Regions from separate parts of the Cohnella algarum genome, predicted to be linked through region 1. Evidence: a T-box and tRNA genes for the amino acid it is inferred to sense, from the RefSeq annotation. Region 1 holds a T-box; the other holds one or more tRNA genes.

Region 1 (11,397 bases):
CGGCATCCGCCGCCTCCGGACTTGACTTCGAATTCGAAGTCAAACCGATCGTCACGAAGGGCGACCGCATTCTGGACGTCACGCTCTCCAAAGTCGGGGGCAAGGGCCTGTTCGTCAAAGAGATCGAACAGGCGCTGCTGGACGGCGAAATCGACTGCGCCATCCACAGCATGAAGGATATGCCGTTCGATCTGCCGGAGGGGCTCGTCATCGGGGCCGTGCCGCCGAGAGAAGACCCGCGCGATTGTCTCGTCAATCTGCACGGGTATACGGTAGCCACGCTGCCGCAGGGCGCGCGCGTCGGCACGAGCAGCTTGCGCCGCGCCGCGCAGCTGGCGGCGCTTCGGCCCGATCTGCGCATCGAGTCGCTCCGCGGCAATATCGATACCCGGCTGCGCAAGCTGGAAACCGAAGGCCTCGACGCGATCGTGCTGGCCGCGGCGGGACTGCGCCGGATGGGCTGGGGCGAGCGGATCACGGCGTACGTCGAGCCGGACGAATGCCTGCCCGCCGTCGGACAGGGAGCGCTTGCGATCGAATGCCGCGGGGACGACGAGGCGCTGCTGAACTTGCTGTCGCGGCTGAACGATCCGCGAACGGAGCGCGCCGTGCGGGCCGAGAGGCGTTTTCTCGGCAGGCTGAACGGCGGCTGCCAGGTGCCGATCGGCGCCTATGCGGAAGCCGAGTCCGACCTGCCGGATGCCCGCATCCGCATGACGGGCATGGTGGCTTCGCCCGACGGCGCGACGCTGCTGCGCGCCGAAGCCGACGGCGCCGACCCGTTTGCGGTCGGCGACGACGTCGCACGGCAGCTGATCGGACGGGGAGCGGACAAGCTGCTGGCGGAAGCGAGGGAATAGGACGATGGGCGTGGGGAAAGTTTACTTGGTCGGAGCGGGCCCCGGCGATCCGAAGCTGATTACGGTGCGCGGGCTGGAAGCGCTGCGGCGCTCCGACGCGATCGTCTACGATCGGCTCGCGGGACCGCAATTGCTCGGGCAGGCGCGGGCCGACGCCGAGCGAATTTACGTGGGCAAACGGCCGGACCGCCACACGATGAAGCAGGAAGAGATCAACCGGCTGCTCGTGAGGCTGGCGCTGGAGGGCAAAACCGTTTGCCGGCTGAAGGGCGGCGATCCGACCGTGTTCGGCCGGGTCGGCGAAGAGGCGGAGCTGCTGAAGCAGAACGGGATCGCCTACGAGATCGTTCCCGGCATCACGTCCGCGATCGCGGTGCCCGCCTATGCCGGCATACCGGTCACGCACCGCGACCTGGCTTCCTCGTTTTCGATCGTGACCGGCCATGAAAGCCCGGACAAGCTGGACCGGTCGATTTATTGGGATAAAGTGACGAACGCGACCGGCACGCTGCTTTTTCTGATGGGCGTGGCCAAGATCGGCTACATCAGCGAGCAGTTGATCAAGCACGGACGCTCGCCCGATACGCCCGTCGCGCTCGTGCGCTGGGGAACGCGGGCCGAACAGGAGACGCTAGTCGGCACGCTCGAGGATATCGAGCGGAAGGTGATCGAGGCGAACTTCGAGCCGCCGGCCGTTATCGTCGTGGGCGAAGTCGTTCGCCAGCGGGAGACGCTGCGCTGGATCGAAGACAAGCCGCTGTTCGGCTGCCGGATTCTCGTGACGCGAGCGAGATCGCAGGCGAGCGAACTCGCCGGCAAAATCGACGAGCTGGGCGGGGAAGCGTACGAGTTTCCGACGATCGAAACCCGGCCGCAGCAGAATCCGGGAAGGGTCGAACGGATCGGGGCGGCGCTTGCGGAAGCGGAAACTTACGACTGGATCATTTTGACGAGCGTCAACGGCGTCGAATTTTTTTTCCGCTGGCTGGAGGCCAATCGGGTCGATATCCGGAGATTCCACCGGGCGTCGTTCGCCGCGGTCGGCCCGAAAACGGCCGAAGCGCTGCAAGCCCGGGGCATCGTGGCGGACGTGCTGCCCGAAAAGTTTCAGGCGGAGCATTTGCTCGAAAGCTTGAAGAGCAGGCTCGTTTCCGGGCAAAAGGCGCTCCTTCCTCGCGGCGATCTGGCCCGCAAGCAGCTTCCGAAGGAGCTGAAGGCGCTGGGCATCGAAACGGTCGAGCTGGATCTTTACGAAACGGTTTTGCCGGTCGTGCAGGACGAGCTGCTGCCCGAACTGCTGAGGGAGGGCGCCATTCATATCGTGACGTTTACGAGCTCGTCGACGGTGACCAACCTTTTTGCCGCCCTGCGCCAAGCCGGCATCGACGACCCGCTCGCGCTGCTGGAAGGCGTCGAAGCGGCCTGCATCGGCCCGGTCACCGCCATGACGGCGGAGGGACTGGGGCTTAAGGTGACGATCGCGCCAAAGGAAGCGACGATCGACGGGCTCGTTCAAGCGATCGTCGACCGCAGACGGGAGCTGCTTCGGCAGTCCCGAACCATCAACTAGCAGGAGGCGTGTCCATTATGGCTTTTCCGATTCATCGTCACCGCCGGTTGCGGCGCACCGAAGCGCTGCGCAATCTGGTCAGGGAGACGCATTTGCACGTTCACGACCTGATCGCTCCGATTTTCGTCATTCACGGGGAAAACGTCAAAAACGAAATTCCGTCAATGCCGGGCGTTTATCACTGGTCGGTCGACCGGCTCGAAGAAGAAATCCGTTCGATCCAGGAACTCGGCATTCAGGCCGTCCTTCTATTCGGCATTCCTTCGCATAAAGACGACGTCGGCACGGGAGCGTTCGAGGAAAACGGCATCGTACAGCTTGCGACGCGCAAAATCAAGGCAATCGCCCCCGAGCTTGTCGTCATCGCCGATACGTGCCTTTGCGAGTTCACCGATCACGGGCACTGCGGCGTTTTGCGCCATGACGGCGGCAATCATGCCTTCGTCGACAACGACGCGTCTTTGGAGCTGCTCGTGCGCACGGCGGTTTCGCAGGCCGCGGCGGGGGCCGACATCATCGCCCCGTCCAATATGATGGACGGGTTCGTCGCGGCGATTCGCCAAGGCCTCGATGCGGCGGGATTCGACCATATTCCGATTTTGTCGTATGCCGTCAAATATTCGTCCGCCTACTACGGTCCGTTCCGCGAGGCCGCCGACTCGGCGCCCCAGTTCGGGGACCGCAAATCGTATCAGATGGACTGGGCCAACGCGCGGGAAGCGCTGCGGGAAGCCGAGTCGGACGCAGCCGAAGGCGCCGACATGCTGATGGTCAAGCCGGGCCTCGCTTACCTGGACCTTGTGAAGCTTCTGAAGGAACGGTTCGACTTGCCGCTCGCGGTTTACAATGTCAGCGGGGAGTATTCGATGGTCAAGGCGGCCGCGCAAAACGGCTGGATCGACGAAAAGCCGATCGTCCTGGAGACGCTGACCGGCATGAAGCGGGCGGGGGCGGACATGATCATCACGTACCACGCGAAGGACGCGGCCCGCTGGCTGCGGGGGGAGTAAGCCGGAAGGCCCGGCTCTCCCGGCCGCCCGGCAGGGAATCAGGATTTGAGCTTGGAGAGGTTCAGCTTGTATTCGTTGATGCCGAACGAAAGCACGCCTTTGCTTTCGAGCTCTCGCAGCACGTCGGACAGCAGCGCTTTCGTAACGCCCGCCTTCTGGGCGAGCTCGTCGAAATTGAGAGCCACGTGGATGGAAATTTGGAGGCCGTCTCGTTTTCCGTGCTTGTTGGCGAGCTGGATGAGATTTTTAAGGACGCGGGTCCGGCCGTCGAGAAACGTCAAGTCGTTCACGTGTTCGTTCGTCTCGCGCAGCCGGTTGCACAGCTCGCTCAAAATGCCTCGGGTAATGTCGAAATGAGCTTCCAGCAACGCCATGAAATCGTGATAAGAGATTTCGAGCACCAGCGTCGACTCCAGCGTCTGGGCGGAAGCCGAGCGGGGACGTCCGTCCAGCAGGGCGAGCTCCCCGAAGCTGTCGCCGGCCGCGGCGACGGTGAGCACCTTTTCTTCGCCGGAAGAGCTGCGGGTAAACAATTTGACCGAGCCGCTGAGCACGATATAGAACGTGGAGCCGGGCTCTTTTTCGTGAAAAAGCACCGTGCCCGGAGCGTAACTGCGGCTGTTTGCGATTTTGTACACATGTTCGAGCTGCTTGTCGCTAAGGCCGTCGAACAGGGCGACGTTTCTGATCCATTGGATCATCGGGGTTCCTCCGTAATGTCAGTATCCAATCATATCCTGAATAGTTTACCACAGGCTTTTCCAAATCAGATAGTGGGGATGTGCCGAAAATGACCGAAAATAGTCGAATTCGCTCCGATTCGCGCTCGAAGCAAGCGTTCGAAAGAGCCAAGCGCTCGATTCCGGGCGGCGTCAACAGCCCGGTCCGGGCATTCAAATCGGTCGGTTTGACGCCGCTCGTCGTCGAACGCGGCGAAGGCAGCCGCATTTACGATATCGACGGACAGGCGTATGTCGATTACGTCTTGTCGTGGGGGCCGCTGATCGCCGGCCACGCGCATCCCGAAGTCGTCGAAGCGATCAAGCGGACGGCGGAAAAGGGGACGAGCTTCGGCGCTCCGACCGAGCTGGAAACGGAAATGGCGGAGCTCGTGTGCGAGCGGGTGCCGTCGGTCGAGGTCGTTCGGATGGTCAATTCCGGAACCGAGGCGACGATGAGCGCCCTGCGCCTGGCGAGAGGCTACACGCAACGCAGCAAAATTTTGAAATTCGAAGGCTCCTACCACGGCCATGCCGACAGCCTGCTGATCAAGGCCGGCTCGGGCGTCGCGACGCTCGGCCTGCCGGACAGCCCCGGCGTGCCGGACAGCGTGGCGAGCCATACCGTGACGGTGCCGTATAACGATCTGAATGCCGTCAAGGTCGCGTTCGAGAAATTCGGCGAAGAGATCGCCGCGGTCATCGTGGAGCCGGTCGCCGGCAACATGGGCGTCGTCCCTCCGCTGCCGGGGTTTCTTGCCGGCCTGCGCGAAGTGACTTCGAAATACGGGGCGCTGCTTATTTTCGACGAAGTGATGACCGGCTTCCGCGTGCATCTGAACTGCGCGCAGGGCCTGTACGGCATTACGCCGGATTTGACGTGTCTCGGCAAGGTGATCGGCGGCGGGCTTCCGGTCGGCGCGTACGGCGGCCGCCGCGACATCATGGAAAAGATGGCCCCGGTCGGGCCGATCTACCAAGCCGGAACGCTGTCGGGCAATCCGCTCGCGATGTCGGCGGGATTGTCCACCTTGAAGCTGTTGAACGAGGCGTCCTACGCGTACATGGAACGGCTTGCGATCCGTCTGCAAAACGGTTTGCAGCAAGCGGCGGCCGATCGCGGCGTCGCCTTGACGATCAATCGGGTCGGCTCGATGGTTTGCCCGTTTTTTACGGACAAGACCGTCATCAACTACGAAGCGGCCAAAGGATCCGATCTGGAGCGGTTTCGCGCCGTATTCGCGCGGCTGCTTGACGCGGGAGTCAATATCCCCCCTTCGCAGTTCGAAGGCTGGTTCCTTTCCATCGCGCATACCGAGGCGGATATCGATTTTACCGTCGAGGCGTTCGCGGCGGCGCTGGCGAAAATTTAATTTTTTTTGAAATCCGTCGACACCCCGTGCGTTTTGGCTTCGCTGCCGCGCGCCGGGGTGTTGTTTTTCGTTTCCGCAGGCATGCCCGACTTCGGACAGCATATAGATAACTAATGAGCTGTGCAGGCCCCGTCCTTTTGCGGGGCGCTTTAACCCCGAAAGGAGGACTGAAGTCGTGACGGAATCGTTAAACGGCTTGCGATTCGATATTTACGAACGGATTCAACTGTCTGAAGACGCGGCGTCCATCGATCAGCTGGAAGAGATCGAACTCGTTCCCCACATGCAGGCGCTGCCCCAGGAGGATCAGGTGCTGCTGAAAGGCCATTTGCTGCTGACGGGCGTTTACCGATCGCAGGAAGAGCCTTCCGCGCTCAGCCAGCTGGAGCACTGGATTCCCGTGGAAATCTCGCTGCCGCTCAGCCGGGTGCAGAGCAAGGACGAACTTGCCGTCGAGATCGACAATTTCGACGTCGACGTGCTGTCGATCCGTTCGCTGAACGTCACCGGCGTGCTGTCGCTGCGCGGGCTGCAAGTTTCCGCTCCGCAGGCGCCCGTATGGCGGGAAGACGGGTTTACCGTCGTTCACCAGGCTCCGGTCGCCGCGCGCGAGCGGCAGGCCTCGCCGGAAGCGTTCGGAGACGTGACCCCGTACCGGGATCGGACGTATGGCGAGTCGAGCGAGGAAATTTCCCCGTTCGGGGGGAAAGATGCCTACCGGGAGCAAGACTCCGGGCCGATCGGGGAATCCTGGGGGCAGCCGCAGGCCGATGATTCGGCGGATCGGGATTACGGCCAAGCGGAAGCTTTCGCTCAACCGCAAAATTTTTATTATTCGCAATCGCCGCCTTTTGAACCTTCGACGACTTACGATGCGGGGACGGACAAGGAATACGCGGCGGAGCGGCCCGCGGGACGGGAGAACCCGAACTCTCCGTACGCCGCGGATGCCCGGGATGAGGATGCGGCGCTCTATGGGGCGCCCGATCGATTCGATTTCGCCGGCGTGAAGGACGGCGGCTCGTATCGGGAAGGCTTCCGGACGGAGCTTCAGCCGGAACCGGAAGGAGAGCCGGAACCGGTTTCGGGTTCCAAGGCGAAGCCTGAGCCGTCGTCCGAACCGATCTCGGTTTCCGCGGCGGAACCCGAGCCGCAGCACAAGCCGCATGCCGAACTGCAACTGCAGGCCGAACTGCAGGCCGAATTGCAGGCTGAACCTCAAGCTGAACCGCAAGCCAATGAACCGCAGGCCGAACCGATTGCCCTTCAGCCGGAGGATCATCCGCCGCAGCCGCGGGAGCCGAAAATCGCGTTAACGGCGAAGTCGGCCGATTCGGCGAACGCGGAGCCCTCCTATGCGTCGGGTCTCGGCCTGTTGACGCAGTTGGGCGAAAAGGCGTCCAAGCGCGAGCCGGAGCCGGCCGCTTCCGCTTCCGCGCCGGCGGATGAGCCGTCCCTTTCGGCCAAAGCGCCGGAGGCGGGCGACGAAATCGAGTGGACGCGGCTATTCCTGTCCAAAGGCGGCGAGGAACAATCGTTCCGCAAATTGAAGCTTTGCATCGTGCAGCGGGAAGATACGCTCGAAGCGATCGCCGTCAGGTACAACGTTCAGCCTAGAGAGCTGCAATTGTACAATCGGCTCGCCGAGCCTCATGTCGTCGAGGGCCAAGTCATTCATATTCCGTAATTTCGGCCGCTTCGCGGAATCGGGAGTTCCGCGGGGCGGTTTTCATTTTTTCTTCAGAATGCTTTAGTTCATGATTCCAACGGAGTGAAAGAGAAACTTGCGGACAGTGGCGAACCCTGCGAGCATTAGCGGGAACTATGGATACGCTCGGGCGTTTGCCCTCATATTGACTGGAAACGTCCATACGGGTATGATAGGAAAATAAAGACGAGGATAGGGAAGAGTACGCAGTTTACGCCTACAGAGAGCGGTCCCGCTGCATCCGGCAGCGCTGGAAGGGAGCCGCAGGACGGTAGCTTGCGGAAGTCGCCCTGGAGTCTCCCGTTTGAACGATCGCGCAGTAGAACGGGACGGCGGCAGCCGTTAACATGCGCTTGAGTGCCGAGCGGCCGGTGGGCCGAGCGGAATGAAGGTGGTACCACGGAAGCGAACCTTTCGTCCTTTGCGACGGGAGGTTTTTGTATTTTTGTCCCTTATGGAGGTTGTGTCCGACGATGAGCGAGTCCCAAGAAAAAACGACCGTCGAAATGCCGACGACGTACGATCCGAAGTTAGCCGAGCAAAAATGGTACGAAGCCTGGCTTGCCGGCGGGTATTTCCAAGCGGGGAAGCGGCCCGACGCTCCCAAATACACGATCGTGATCCCGCCGCCGAACGTGACGGGCATGCTGCATATCGGCCATGCGCTGGACTTCACGCTACAGGACATTCTGATCCGTTTCAAGCGGATGCAGGGCTTTGACGCGTTGTGGCTGCCGGGCACCGACCACGCGGGCATCGCCACGCAGACGAAGGTCGAGCAGAAGCTGCGCGAGGAAGGCAAAAGCCGGTACGATCTCGGGCGGGAAGCCTTTTTGGAAAAAGTGTGGGAATGGAAAGAGCTGTATGCCGACACGATCCGCAGCCAATGGGCCAAAATGGGCCTGAGCCTCGATTATTCGCGCGAGCGCTTCACGCTGGACGAGGGCCTGTCGAAAGCGGTGCGCGAAGTGTTCGTCCGTCTCTATGAGAAGGGGCTTATTTACCGCGGGAAACGGATTATCAACTGGGACCCGGCGGCTCGCACCGCCTTGTCCGACATCGAAGTCGAATATAAAGAGGTCAACGGGCACCTTTATCACCTCCGTTATCCGCTGGCGGACGGAAGCGGCCATTTGACGGTGGCGACGACGCGGCCGGAGACGATGCTGGGGGACACGGCCGTCGCCGTTCACCCGGAAGACGAGCGTTACAAGCACCTGATCGGCAAAATGCTGCGGCTCCCGATCGTGAACCGCGAAATTCCGATCGTCGGCGACGAATACGTCGACAAGGAGTTCGGCAGCGGAGCGGTGAAGATTACGCCGGCGCACGATCCGAACGACTTCGAGGTCGGCCAGCGTCACGATTTGCCCCAAATAACGGTCATGGACGAAAGCGGCCGAATGAACGAGTTTGCCGGTCCGTACCAGGGGATGGACCGGGCCGATTGCCGCAAGCAAATCGTCAAGGATTTGCAGGAGCAGGGCGTCTGCGTCCAAATCGAGGACCACGTTCACCAGGTCGGCCACAGCGAGCGTTCGGGCGCCGTCGTCGAGCCGTACTTGTCGACGCAGTGGTTCGTCGCGATGAAGCCGCTGGCGGAGAAGGCGATCGAATCCCAAAAGTCGGGCCAAGGCGTCAACTTCGTGCCGGACCGCTTTGAGAAAATTTACTTGCACTGGATCGAGAACGTGCGTGACTGGTGCATTTCCCGCCAGCTGTGGTGGGGGCACCGCATTCCGGCCTGGTACAACGCCGAAACCGGCGACATGCATGTCGGCATGGAGGCGCCGGAAGGCGCGGACAAGCCGGACAGCGTCTGGAAGCAGGACGAGGACGTGCTCGACACGTGGTTCAGCTCGGCGCTGTGGCCGTTTTCGACGCTCGGCTGGCCGGCCGAAAGCGACGATTTCAAACGCTACTACCCGACCGACGTGCTCGTAACCGGCTACGATATCATCTACTTCTGGGTCGCGCGGATGATTTTTACCGCCCTGGAGTTTACCGATGCCATTCCGTTCAAGGACGTGCTCATTCACGGTCTCGTGCGCGACGCGGAAGGCCGGAAAATGTCCAAATCGCTCGGCAACGGCGTCGACCCGATCGAGGTCATCGAGCAGTACGGCGCCGATGCGATGCGCTTTATGATTTCGACCGGAAGCACGCCGGGACAGGATTTGCGCTTCCGGCTCGAGAAGGTCGAGCAGGCGCGAAACTTCGCCAACAAGATTTGGAACGCTTCGCGCTTCGCGCTCATGAACCTGGAAGGCTTCCGCGCGGAAGACATCGACCTGTCCGGCGAGCTGTCGACGGCCGACCGCTGGATCCTCCACCGGTTCAACGAAACCGCGCGCGACATTACGCGCTTGATGGAAACGTACGAATTCGGCGAGACGGGAAGGCTGCTGTACAACTTCCTGTGGGACGATCTGTGCGACTGGTATATCGAATTCGCGAAGCTGACGCTGTACGGCCAGGATGCCGCCGCGAAGCGGAACACGCAATCGGTGCTCGCCTATGTGCTCGACCGCACGCTGCGACTGCTGCATCCCTTCATGCCGTACATTTCGGAGGAAATCTGGCAGCACTTGCCGCATGAGCCGGGCGAAACGATCACGCTGGCTACATGGCCGGTCTACGACGCGGGCTTCGAGGCGCCGGAGGCTGTCCGCGAAATGAACCTGCTCATGGACGTTATCCGCGCGGTGCGCAACGTCAGGGCGGAAGTGAACGTATCCCTCGGGAAAAAAATCGAGCTTCTCGTCAAGCCGACCGGCGAGTCGGAAAGCGAAATATTGCGGCGGAACGAGCCGTATTTGCACCGGTTCTGCAATACGTCGAATCTGACGCTCGACGGCGGGCTTACTCCTCCGGACAAGGCGATGACCGCGATCGTGACGGGGGTCGAGCTCTACTTCCCGCTGGCGGGCCTGATCGATATTGCCCAGGAAATCGCCCGCCTGGAGAAGGAACTGGACCACCTGAACAAGGAAGTCGAACGCGTGGAGAAAAAGCTGGCCAACGAAGGCTATCTCGCCAAGGCGCCGGCCCACGTCGTCGAGCAGGAACGGGCGAAAGGCGAGGATTACCGAGACAAGCGCGATAAGGTGGTCGCCCGGATCGCCGAGCTTCGGAGCTAACGGAGGAACGTTTCATGAACAGCGAAAACGAAGACAACCTAGAGACGACAGGCGCGTTTCAATCCGCCGGAGAGGCGGTGGCCTGGATTACGGGCCTGATGCCGACGGTCGGCATCAGGCCGGGCCTGGACCGGATGAACCGGCTGCTGGAGTGGCTCGAACATCCGCACCGCCGCCTGAAATTCATCCACGTCGCAGGCACGAACGGGAAAGGCTCGGTTTGCGCCTATTTGACAAGCGTGCTTCGGAGCGCGGGGTACGACGTCGGGACGTTCACGTCGCCGTATATCACGTCGTATTCCAACCGATTTCAATATAACGGCGAGGACATTCCGGACGACGTGCTGCTTCGGCTCGCCAACCGGCTGAAGCCGCTCGCCGACCGGATGGCCGAGACCGAGTGGGGCCCGCTGACGATGTTCGAAGTAACGACCGCGCTGGCGATTCTGTACTACGCAACCGTCTCGTTTCCCGATTTCGTCGTCTGGGAAACGGGCCTCGGCGGACGCCTCGACGTGACGAACGTGGTGACGCCGATCGCGAGCGTCATTACGAACATCGGGCACGATCATATGGATTTGCTCGGCGACAGCCTTGCCGAAATCGCCGCCGAGAAAGCGGGCATTATCAAGGCGGGGGTGCCGGTCATTTCCGCGGCGAGCCAGCCCGAGGCCGTCGAGACGATCCGGCGGACGGCTGCGGCCAAGCAAGCGACGCTTTATTTGCTCGGCGAACGGTTCTCTTACGAAACGATCTCCGTTTCGGAAAACGAACAGCGATTTGCGTTCCATGGCCCGTTCCGCTCCCTTTCCGAGCTGGCGGTGTCGCTGAACGGCTCGCATCAGCAGACGAACGCGGCGGTGGCGTTGATGACGCTGGAAGTGCTGCGGCAATATTACGCGGTTATCGTCGACGACGACCAGTTGCTCGCGGGTCTGCGAAATACGTCCTGGCCCGGCCGGCTGGAAATGGTGTCGCGGCAGCCGCGCATTTTGCTGGACGGCGCTCATAACCCGG
Region 2 (11,397 bases), 1.6 Mb from region 1:
TCATAGTATAGTTTATGATGGAAGAAGAGGATGGCTTGGACGAAATCATTCGCAGATTCCCCCATTCTTGCGCGCCCGCTCTGCCATTGCTGGGGGAAGCCGGCCCGCGATTTTGTTGACGCGTATGCCCGGACGTGGTAATATGTAGAACGTTGATCGTTTTCGAATGGTCGATTTCGCGGTTGGCGGAATACGCGCCAATGCGCGCGGCAGCGCGATTTTCGCGCCGGGGTGGCGGAACAGGCAGACGCACAGGACTTAAAATCCTGGGGGTGGTGACACCCGTACGGGTTCGATTCCCGTCCTCGGCACCATTTTTTTAAGGAGCACTCCTTAACATTTAACGCCAGTTGTCCTGTCCGGCTAAACGCCGAGGCAGGATTTTTTGTTTTCCGGGCGGAACCGCAAGGGGACTTCGCGGCGGTTTCACGGATGTCCGATAGATTGCTATAATAGAAGAGTTAACGACGACAGAAAATGGAGGAACGCAAGATGGCGGCCGTATTCCGCAATGATTGGGGACCGGTTCTCGAGCCGGAAATGGAGAAGCCGTACTATCGGGAGCTAAGGCGGCAATTGGCGGAGGAGTACAGGGACAGACGCATTTATCCGGATATGTATCATATTTTTCAGGCGCTTCATCTGACGGCTTACGAGGACGTTAAGGTGGTCATTCTCGGGCAGGACCCGTACCACGGAGCCGGCCAAGCGCACGGGCTCAGCTTTTCGGTGATGCCGGGCGTGAAGACGCCTCCGTCGCTGCAGAACATTTACAAGGAGCTGCGGGACGATCTGGGTTGCGCGATTCCGAGCCACGGCTTTCTGGAGCATTGGGCCAGGCAGGGCGTGCTGCTGCTGAACGCGGTGCTGACGGTGCGCGAGGGCCAGCCGAATTCGCACAAAGGTCTCGGGTGGGAAAAGTTCACGGACGCGGTCATCGCGGCGCTCAACGAGCGAGAGAAGCCGATCGTGTTCATCCTGTGGGGAAGGCACGCGCAGGAAAAAGCGTCGTTCATCGACCGGTCGCGGCACCACGTCATCGCTTCGCCGCATCCGAGTCCGTTTTCGGCGCACAACGGATTTTTCGGCAGCCGTCCGTTTTCGCGAACAAACGCTTTTTTGCGGTCCGTCGGAGAATCCGAGATCGACTGGCAGATTCCGGAGGCGGACCGAGCCGCTGAAGGTCTTCGGGCGTCCGGAGGCGGAGCGCTTTGACGAGAGGGAAGGGGGCGGGACATCATCGGCCCCTTGGCGAAGCGGAATACGGCGCAGACGTTAACGGAGTCGGGGAATCGCCGTCCATCCTTAATTAACGGCCTAAAATGACCGACGCGGTTTGAAAAATGCGCCGACTTGCCGCGCATCTTTTTGCATAGCGGAGCCGCACGCGTTCCCGGCACGAGCGGTTTCGCTGTATAAGCGGCCAATCTTGCCGCAGGCGGGGAGAAGGGCTCGTAAAGCCTGTCCCGATGCTGCGCCGCCAACCGTCCCCTGTCGAGCCCAAGCAAAAAACCCCGCCAGCCGGCGGGGCTTCAAATGCGATATGGTGATCTGAACAGGGATCGAACCTGTGACCCCCACCCTGTCAAGATGGTGCTCTCCCAGCTGAGCTATCAGATCAAGAAGTGTTTCGACTTGATCTATTATAGCGGGATGCAGCCGGAATGTAAAGAGGGATCGGGAATTTTTTTTCGAATTCTTCAGCTTCGGTTGATTTGGCGCTGCTTGTCCCAAACGCGGTTGATCTGGTCGTGGATTCTCGCTTTTTCCTTCTCCAGCAGCTTGCTTTCGATCGTCTCCGCGCTGATGCCTTTCTCCTTGCCGATTTGCACGACGGATTTGCCCTTTTTAAGCTCTTCGATCAGCGCTTTCGGTTCCATGCCAAGCACTTGCGAGATGTCGTTCAACCGCTTCGCGCCCCGAAAGTGACGATGGTGCATGCCGCCTTTGCTGTCGACGAGCAGCCGCACTCGTTCCTCCATCTTCGATTTCCATTTGCCGGCTTCGTCTTCGGTAATCTGTCCGGCTTTGACCGCTTCGTTCAGCCTTTTCACATGCTGGCTGACGAGCAGATCGACGACCTTTTGTTTCGCAACGCCTTTGCTCGCGGCGACGTCCGCCAACGATTTGCCGGCGGCCAGCTCGTTATGGAGCGTAGTCTCGTCGATTTTCAACAGCTTGAGCAGTTCTTCGTTCGGGACGGGACGAGGCGGATGGGCCATCCGCTTATGAATCGAAGAAACGGAGGGCGTCTCGGCCCGGACGGCTTCGGGGGACGGTTCGGCCGCGCCGGCGGCGGCGGGCAGGAGAAGCAGGAAAGCAAGCGTCAACAGCAGCGTACGGCTTGTCGTGGATTTTTTGTTCGGCATGTTGTCTTCACTCCTTCGTTAACCTATTGTTGGTACGATGGAGCATCTCTAAACGGGTAACAAAAAGAAAAAAACCTTCCCGCGAATACGGGAAGGCTGGCTGTCGATTATGGTGATCTGAACAGGGATCGAACCTGTGACCCCCACCCTGTCAAGATGGTGCTCTCCCAGCTGAGCTATCAGATCATACTATCTCGCAAGCACATTTTGTATAATACCAACTTCGGAAAGCCGTGTCAACCGTTTGGGCGGGAATTGTTTTGCACAAAGAACGCCAAATTTTCGCGGACGGAAAAAGTAAAAGTAATGAAGCTTTCGGACCGGCGTATGTATAAAATAAATGCCTTGGAACGGGAGGAACGGTCCGATGGAGGAAGGCGTCATCCTGACGCTGGCGCTGCTCGCCATGTTCGGTCTGATCGGGGCGGTCATGCTGGCCGTCGCCCGCATGGTGCGCGAGGATTCGCTCAAACACGACCGGCGGTTCATTTGGACGATCAAGGACGATCCGGGCAAAAAAGGCGATCCGACGGATTAAGACCCGGATGCGGCGGGTATTCTGAGTAAAACGGAGCGACAGCGCAGCGTTCCGAATGAAAGGAAGGAGGCCGCCGCCATGCCGTTCGGTTTAGCGAACCGCCGCCGGGCGCTTCGCCGCTTCGCCGTTGCCGCCCTCCTGTCGGCGACGATCGGCCTGGCCGCCTGCGGCCAAAAGCCGGCCGTTCCCGCCGGCGCGATCGCCCCCGGCGCTTCGGATTCGGCCGAATCGAAGGTATTCGCGAGCGTATACCCGAGCGAAGTCTCACAAGACGTGTACCGGTCGCGAAACGTCACGCCGGGCCTGGAGTGGGGCGTCGGGTGGTAAGCTCGCCGCGCCCGCCGCAAGCGCCGAATCATAGCAAAAGCTCCGCTGCCGCTTGAAGGCGTCGGAGCTTTTGTCGTTCATTCTTCCCATTTGCGGGAGTAGGCTTTTTTGGTGACCCAGAGCAGCACCCAAATCATGACGACGAGCAGGATCGCGGATATCACGTAGGCGGCAACCAAAACGCAGGCATCCTTTCCGTAGGCGAATTTTTCTCATCATACCGCATTCCGGATCCGGTTGTCATCCCGAAAACGGAAGAGTATAGCGTTTATGCTGGTCGACGAACGTCATTTTTCCGGTTTTTCCGATGAAATCGGGCTGATCGTCTCCGTAATGCATAAGCCGGATTCGTTCCTGGATGTCGTCCGGCAGCGTCAGCAGCTGGGGAAGGCACGCGTGAACGGTTCCGGGCTCATGCAGCTGGCAGTCGTGAAAAATCGTAGTCACGCCCCGTTCGCGAACGAGCTTCGCGAGCAGTTCCGGATTAAACTTCATATCGGCCGTATAAAAGAACGAGTCGTTCAGCAAAATCGAGTAGCTGTATTTGTTCGGAATGTGATCGGTTCGAAGCAATTCCGCCCTCAAACCGCTTAGCAGCTCGACGCGAGTTCCTTCGGGAAGCGGCCGCACGTCGAAAAAATGCTGCAGCGAGTCGTAATGCTCCTGCTCCAGCCCGCCCCGCAGCGAATGCTGCCATAGCGATTCGACAAGCGTTTCGGCGATATACAACGGCTTTCTCGTCTTATATGTAAATTTGTACTTGAACGCGAGTTCTTCGAGTCCTCCGACGTGGTCGGCGTGGATGTGCGAAATCAAGATGGCGTCGATATCGTCCGGCGAAATGCCGAGTCGGTAAAGCATCTTCGGAGCCGTATGCCCGCAATCGATCAAAAGGATGCGGCCACCGGAATAGATCAGCGCATTGTTGTTGAAAAACGTTTTGGCGAAGGCGCTTCCCGTCCCCAGCATTTGGATATCCATTCCAAGCCTCCCAGCTGTCTCATCTGCCAGTTTGAATCGTTGCAAACGAACGCATTTAAAACTGAATTGAATATACCATAATCTGTATCGATGCAAAAGATTTCGTTGCAAAAAACGAAGCATTGCCCCGCCCTCCCGCATACGTTATGGTGGCTGCCATTTTCGCAGGGAAGGGGGGAGCCGCATGAGCAAACCGAAAGGCAAAGGGGCGTCGAAAAAGAAGGAGCTGTCCTCCGTCGTCCACCGCCCGCAAATGAAAATCGTCACCTCGGACGCGTGCGCGGTTTGCCGCACTCCGTGCGCGCGAGGGTTAGCCTATTTGGCCAGAATGTCGGAGCCGGGAGCGATCGGCAACGGCGTTCCGTGCGTGCTTACGCTGCCCAAAGCCAATTGAATCCCGGCAAACCGCGGGGAAATGGCGGAGCCATTATTTCCCGGGCGAGCGCACAATCGGAGCGGATTCGACACGTTCCGTCATGCCGAAGGGAGGGCCGCGGCGGATGTCCGCTCTGAATTTTCTTTCGCGTTCTCGCAACTTTTGCCCGGTTGTTCGGTATAACCATACAGGTAAAAGAGTGCGAACGACGGAGGTCATGCAGAATGAACATCCGCAAGCTGCTTTTGTTGACCGTGGCCCTATTGCTCGTAGGCGGTTCCGCGGTTTTTGCGGATACGGTTGCGCAGAAGGTGCGAATCGTATTCAATAAGCAAACGATCGAGGACGGCGGCATCCTCGTGGACGGCAAAGCGTATTTGGGCGTGCGCGAGGTCGGCGATCTCGTGCAGGGAATGGTCGCCTGGGACGAAAAGGACAAGAAAGTGACCGTCTCGAAGCCGAACGTACATATGTTTGCCATGAACGGCAGCACGCCGTTCGGCTCGGTCGAGAAAAACCAGAAGGTCAACTTCATCGTTTTTGCTCAAATCGACAACCTGCAAGCGGACATTTCCGCCTTCAAGGTCACGATTGCCGATCCTTACGGGGACGAGACCTATATCGACGGCAAAACGACCAAGGACAAGGATTTTCCGACCAAGGACAACTTCTGGTTCACGACCAGCGACAAATTCGGCTACGAGTTCAAATCAAGCGGCAAGTACACGATCCGCTTCTGGATGCAGCCCGCAGGGAGCTCGTCCATGCAGGTCGTCTCGGAAAAAACGATCATCTCGAAATAAGCGGCGGCGCTCCTCCCGATCCGGGGGAGCGCCGTTCGTTTGACCCGGGGATTTGGAAATGATACGATACGATGGAAAAGTAAATCCAACCGACTGAACGGAGGTTCCACATGAGCGATCATGTTCATGACGAAAACTGCAACCACGAGCACGATGAAGAAGCCGTTTTCGTCGTAACGGACGAAGAAGGCAACGAACACGAAATGGTGCTTGTGTACACATTCGAGAGCGGCGATAACGCTTATGCCGTTCTGCTTGACCGCAACGATCCCGAAGACGACGGCGTCATTTTCCGCATCGAGGAAGACGGCGAAGACGAAGTGCTCGTCAATATCGAAGACGACGAAGAGTGGGAGCGGGTCATGAAAGTTTACGAAGAGCTCGCCGCCCAGGAAGCGGACTGAGCCATCGCTTTTCGCGGGAGCTGCCAGGCATGCGCGTTTCGGCATGCCGCGGCAGCTCCGTTTTTTTATTTTCTGGAGCTGAAAACCATCGAGCGGCCGTTGAACAACGTGACTTCCGCCAGCAGCTGCCGGCCGAGCCATTTGCAATATTCGTTCGCTTTCGCTTTGTCGGCGTGCGTGGAGCCTTCGGGAAGGACGACCTGGATGTACGGAACGGAGCGTTCGCCGTCCGGGCGGCGGCCGACGCCGAAAACGATGAAGCGGTAGGGGGGCCTGGAGCCTTTCAAATAAAACCAGGCGTGCTTCTCGGAATTTTGGTCCTCGATGGAGTAGGGAAAGGCGGCGCCGGCGTAATCCCAGCCGAGCTGTTTGCCGGTCCGAGACGCCTGGTCGATATAAAGGCGAAGCTTGGCCTTTACGTCGTCGAGCGTCACTTCGGTTGCGGCGGATCCTTGGACGAGCGAAATGAAAGCGCTTTGACTCATCGTTTTCCACCTCCAAGCCCATCATAGCAAAATCGGATATCGCCTACAATCGTTTTGCCCGAACGTAAAAAAACCCCCCTGCGCCGGCATTGGGCGCGCGGGGATAGACTGCGACCGGCGGAATGCTGCGGGCCGCCTACGAAATCGCCGTCTCTTCGACGATCACCTTGATTTCCCTGACCGTCCGATCTTCCGGTCCTTTGACCGGCAGGCCGACCTCCAGATGGTCGACGATGTAATCGATGTTTTCCTGCGAGATGACTTCGCCCGGCAGCAAAATCGGAATGCCCGGCGGATATACGTAAATAAACTCCGCGATGATCCGGCCGGCGGATTCGGTCAGCGGGATCGTTTCCGTCTCCCCGTAAAACGCGTCTCTCGGCGTCAGCGACAGGTGGGGAATTTCGGGAACCTTGACGACGATGTCCGGAATTTCGCGCGTGTCGCGGAACTGCTCCGACATTTCGCGCAGCGCGTTCACGAGCAGACCGACGGAAGCGTCGTCGTCGCCCGGCGTAATCAGGCATAAAATGTTGTACATGTCGCTAAGCTCGACTTCGATCCGGTAACGCTCGCGAAGCCAGTTTTCCGCGTCGTAGCCGGTAATTCCGAGCCGCCGGACGTGAATGGTCAGCTTCGTCGGGTCGTAGTCGTAGGTCGCCTCGTCGCCGAGAATGTCTTCCCCGAACGAATAGAGCCCTTCGATTTCGTTCACCGCCTGCCGCGCGCGGTTGGCTAGCTCCACCGCTCGGGCCGCGAGCTCTTCCCCGTGCAGCGCGAGCTGGCGCCTTGCCGTATCGAGCGAAGCGAGCAGCGGATACGAGGTGGACGTCGTCGTCAGCATGCTCAAAATCGTTTGCACGCGCTGGACGTTGACCAGCCCGTTTCGCACGTTCAGGATGGAGCTCTGGGTCATCGAGCCGCCGAGCTTGTGCACGCTGGTCGCGGCCATATCGGCGCCGGCTTGCATCGCGGAGAGCGGGAGCTTGTCTGAAAAATGAATGAGCGCGCCGTGCGCCTCGTCGACGAGAACCGGGATATCGTACTCGTGAACGAGGTCGACGATTTCCTTCAGGTTCGCGCTAACGCCGAAATACGTCGGATTGATGACCAGAACCGCCGCCGCGTCGGGATGACGCTCCAGCGCGCGGCGGACCGAACGGGTCGTTACGCCGTGATCGATGCCGAGCTGATGATCGCGCGCCGGCGACAGGAAAACCGGCCGCGCCCCGGCGAAAATAATGGCGGACAGAATCGATTTATGAACGTTGCGCGGGACGACGATTTTGTCCCCGTTGCCGCATACGGACAAAATCATCGTCATGATGGCCGTGCTCGTTCCTTGCACGGAAAAAAAACAGGCATCCGCTCCGAAGGCGTCCGCGGCCAGCTTCTGGGCTTCGAGAATGACGCCGACCGGCTGATGAAGGTCGTCGAGCGGCGCGATGTTGATCAGGTCGATATCGAGAACGTTTTGCCCGACATACCGGCGGAATTCGGGATCCATGCCGGCGCCTTTCTTGTGCCCGGGGATGTGAAACTGCACCGGCCCGGCCTCGGAATGGCGCAGAAGCGCGTCGAACAAAGGGGTGCGGGTATGATCCAAAATGGATAGCGCCTGCCTTTCTTACCTAGCATGAGTCGAAGTTTGTTTCAAACTAGGTTGAGTATAGCAAAAATAGGGGGGAATGCAACAAGTTTGCCGCGCAGCCGATTTCCGTCCGAATCGGCTGTCACGAAAACGACAAATGGCGGCATTTGGAACGGGCTGCTTGCTGTGTTACCATATTTTAAGGAAAAACGACACTGCGTTTTAGAGGAGAGAACGACGTCCATGAGAAGCAAGCTCGCCATCGTAGCGCTCATGCTCATTACGACCTTTATCGGCTTCGGCATTATTATTCCGGTTTTGCCGCAAGTCGTATCCGACATCGACCCGGAAGCGGCCAATTTGCACACGGGCTTGATGCTTACGCTGTACTCGCTCGTCTCGTTTGTCGTATCCCCGCTGTGGGGCTCGCTCTCCGGCAGGGTGGGACGGCGGCCCGTCATCATGATCGGCGTTGCCGGCTTCTGCCTCAGCTTCCTGCTCTTTGGCCTGGCCGGCGACAATTTGACGCTGATGTACGCGTCCCGGCTGATCGGCGGCTTGTTTTCCGGCGCGGTGACCGCTTGCATCGTCGCGTACGTAGCCGACATTACGACAAACGAAGACCGGACGAAAGGAATGGCGGTCGTCGGGATGAGCATCGGTCTCGGCTTCACCTTCGGTCCTTTCGTCGGCGGCGTGCTCAGCCGCATTTCGCTCAGCGCGCCGTTTTTTGCCGCCGCGGGGCTGGCGCTCGTTACGCTGCTCGCGGCATGGGCGAAGCTGACGGAATCGCTCACGCCCGAGCAGCGGGCCAAAACGGCGGCGGCGCCCAAAGTTTCCCGGTGGACCGCCTTTCAGGGCCCGCTTAAAAATTTGTACGTGCTGGCGTTTTTCGTGACGTTTTCGCTGGCGATTCTGGAAGCGACGATGCAATTGTTCGGCATGGAGCGCTTCGAGGTCACGCCCTATAAAGTCGGCATCATGTTTTTCTTTTGCGGGCTGGCCGGCGCGCTCGTCCAGGGAGGCATCGTTCGCCGGTACGTGAAAAAGGGGCGCGAAGGGGCGTTCATCGCGGCGGGGCTCGTGCTGTCGGCGATCGGATTTTTCCTGCTGCTGACCGCGGACAACTGGATCGCCGCAACGGCGTACCTGTGCATTTTCGGCATCGGCAACTCGCTGACCCGGCCGTGCGTCACATCGCTCATTACGCAAAAAACGACGGTCGAGCAGGGGGTCGCATCCGGCCTCAGCTCTTCGATGGACAGCCTCGGCCGGATCGCGGGCCCGCTGCTCGGCACGCTCCTGCTCGGCGTGTACGATTGGCTGCCGTACGTCGTGTCCGGCGTCATTTCCCTGCTTGCGATCGGCCTGCTGGCCCGGTTCCGCATGGCGGACGGCGCATCGGCGAAGCCGAACGCGTAATCGATCGCCTTTGCCGCGCTGCGAAGCTCTCCCCGCTTTTTGGGGAGAGCTTTTTTGACAGAGCCGAAAAGCGGAAACGGCAGCGCCCATCTCTGCGGGGAACGCTGCCGTTTTTGCGCGCCGAAGCGCCGGTTTATGCTTCCGAAAGCAAACGATCCAGGTGCAGCCGGACGATGCGGCGGATCGTTTCGGGCGTCATGACGTCGGGACGGGAAACGCCGTGAACGAGGAGTCCGTCCACGAGCGCGTTCAATCGTCTCGCTTCCAGCTCGGCGTCGAGGCTCGAACTTGCGCCCGATTCCGCCTCGCGGAAGACGATGAGCGCCCGCACGAGCCGCAACATCCCCGCGTACAGTTCGTCGTACACCTGGGCGTTCAGCTCCGCCAGGGCGGGATCGGTCAGTTTCCGGCCCGTGAACGCGAGCCAAACCTCGCTTTCCGCGCGTTTTTCTTCATCGAGCGGAAGCAGTTCCCAGAGGATGCATTCCGCGTCCGCGCGGACGTCGCCGGACGGCTTGAAGTCCGCCAGCCGGCCTTTGACGCGATCGGAGACGAGGCGCAGCGAGAAGGCGAGCAGTTCCGATTGGGTCGAAAAATAATGCCTGAGCGATCCGAGAGACACCTCCGCTTCCTTCGCCACGTTTCGGACCGTCACCGCCTCCAGCCCCTCGCGCCGGATAATGCGCCATGCCGCTTCTCCCAGCTCCGTTCGGCGCCGATCATGATCGACGATTTTGGGCATGCGATTATTTTATCACTTTGTTTTTTAATACAACAGTGTTAAAATAAGCTTGTTTTCATACGATGTATTAAAAAGGGAGAATCGGTGATGATCGGATTTTTAATCGTAGCGTGCGAAATCGGATTTTGGGTGTTCGTCGGCGCGGGGCTTTTTTTCCGCTATGCGCTGAACAAAAGGAAGGCGGGCGCTTGGCTGCTGGCATGCACGCCCGTCGTCGATCTGATCCTGCTCGCGGCGGCCGTCATCGATTTGCGCAGCGGAGCCGAGCCTTCATGGACGCACAACCTGGCGGCCGTGTACGTCGGCGTATCGGTGGCGTTCGGCCATCGGATGATTCGCTGGGCCGACGCAAGGTTCGCTCATCGCTTCATGGGCGGGGAGGCTCCCCGCAAGCTGTACGGGAAAGAGCATGCGGCGCACGAACGCAAAGGCTGGCTGCTGCATCTGGCCGCGTGGGCGATCGGCGGCATTCTGCTGCTCGTCATGAGCTGGCTGGCGGGGGAAAAGGACTTGAACGCCGAGTCTCCGTTCGTGTCTTGGATCCTGGGGTGGGCGGTCGTGCTCGGCATCGATTTTCTGATCAGCTTCAGCTATACGCTGTGGCCGCGCGAGCCGAAAGGGGAAACCTCCGCCCGAGGCTGACGTTCCGGCGAGCCGCCGACCGCTTCGGGCGATCGGCGGCTTTCGAATGAGAGCCGGAATGGGAGCGGCTCTTTCCTCGCGTTACGCGTTCGCCATCCGGTACAGGGGCAGCAGCGTGGCGAACACGGATTCCGCCTTGGCGAGCAGCGCTTTGCCGTCCCGGAGCACCGGGTCGTCCCGGCGAACGTGCAGGCCGCACGTCAGCTCGGCGGCTTTGATCTTGCGGAGCCGGACGAACAGCTCCTTCAGCTCCTCGTCGGACATGTCCTTGTGGGCGGTTCCTTCCGGTTTCATATGATCCTTGGACCATTGATAATCGGCGGGCACGGAGGAGCGGATCGATTTCAGCTCATTTTCCGCGCGTACCGCGAGCACGTCTTTGGTCGGGCACTCATATATAATAGCGAACTGAATAAACAAATGCGTCGACCAGAGGCCGATCTGGAAATGCGGGAACATTTTGTAGCCCTTCGGGCTCGGAGACCATGCGACCCAAGTGTCGTCAGGCGGATTGACCGACCGCCTGGCGTGCTTGGCCACATGCGGATACAGCTGCGTTCCGGACAACCCGGTCAGGATCGGGGCAAGGGAATCGCCCAACGCGTGCAGCTTCGGCCGAACGCTTTCAATAATGGCGGACATCCGGTTTTCCAGGCCCGGGACGGCCATGGCGTCGAAGTCCGCGGCTTCGAAGCCGGCGAACTCGGCCGCGGGTTC

What was found. The T-box of region 1 lies ahead of JW799_RS27420 (valine--tRNA ligase). A T-box ahead of a tRNA ligase gene usually reads a tRNA of that ligase, here a tRNA-Val.
Region 2: it has a tRNA-Val gene. The T-box ahead of JW799_RS27420 (valine--tRNA ligase) is inferred to sense a tRNA for this amino acid. The anticodon was not compared.

What each region holds. Positions count from the first base shown of each region.
Region 1 covers NZ_JAFHKM010000002.1:6,038,559-6,049,955, reverse strand. Annotated here, with positions in the region: gene hemC (hydroxymethylbilane synthase) at 1-860, shown strand, start outside; gene cobA (uroporphyrinogen-III C-methyltransferase) at 865-2,430, shown strand; gene hemB (porphobilinogen synthase) at 2,448-3,440, shown strand; gene JW799_RS27435 (Crp/Fnr family transcriptional regulator) at 3,479-4,141, opposite strand; gene hemL (glutamate-1-semialdehyde 2,1-aminomutase) at 4,231-5,532, shown strand; gene JW799_RS27425 (LysM peptidoglycan-binding domain-containing protein) at 5,708-7,219, shown strand; T-box leader at 7,421-7,665, shown strand; gene JW799_RS27420 (valine--tRNA ligase) at 7,714-10,380, shown strand; gene JW799_RS27415 (bifunctional folylpolyglutamate synthase/dihydrofolate synthase) at 10,395-11,397, shown strand, end outside.
Region 2 covers NZ_JAFHKM010000002.1:4,412,878-4,424,274, forward strand. Annotated here, with positions in the region: tRNA gene JW799_RS19775 (tRNA-Leu) at 226-314, shown strand; gene JW799_RS19780 (uracil-DNA glycosylase) at 493-1,215, shown strand; tRNA gene JW799_RS19785 (tRNA-Val) at 1,545-1,620, opposite strand; gene JW799_RS19790 (hypothetical protein) at 1,701-2,369, opposite strand; tRNA gene JW799_RS19795 (tRNA-Val) at 2,480-2,555, opposite strand; gene JW799_RS19800 (hypothetical protein) at 2,737-2,907, shown strand; gene JW799_RS19805 (hypothetical protein) at 2,986-3,234, shown strand; gene JW799_RS19810 (MBL fold metallo-hydrolase) at 3,475-4,215, opposite strand; gene JW799_RS19815 (hypothetical protein) at 4,400-4,609, shown strand; gene JW799_RS19820 (hypothetical protein) at 4,816-5,394, shown strand; gene JW799_RS19825 (DUF1292 domain-containing protein) at 5,505-5,798, shown strand; gene JW799_RS19830 (DUF1885 family protein) at 5,864-6,283, opposite strand; gene JW799_RS19835 (aminotransferase class I/II-fold pyridoxal phosphate-dependent enzyme) at 6,420-7,889, opposite strand; gene JW799_RS19840 (MFS transporter) at 8,118-9,296, shown strand; gene JW799_RS19845 (TetR/AcrR family transcriptional regulator) at 9,430-10,038, opposite strand; gene JW799_RS19850 (hypothetical protein) at 10,126-10,680, shown strand; gene JW799_RS19855 (YktB family protein) at 10,762-11,397, opposite strand, start outside.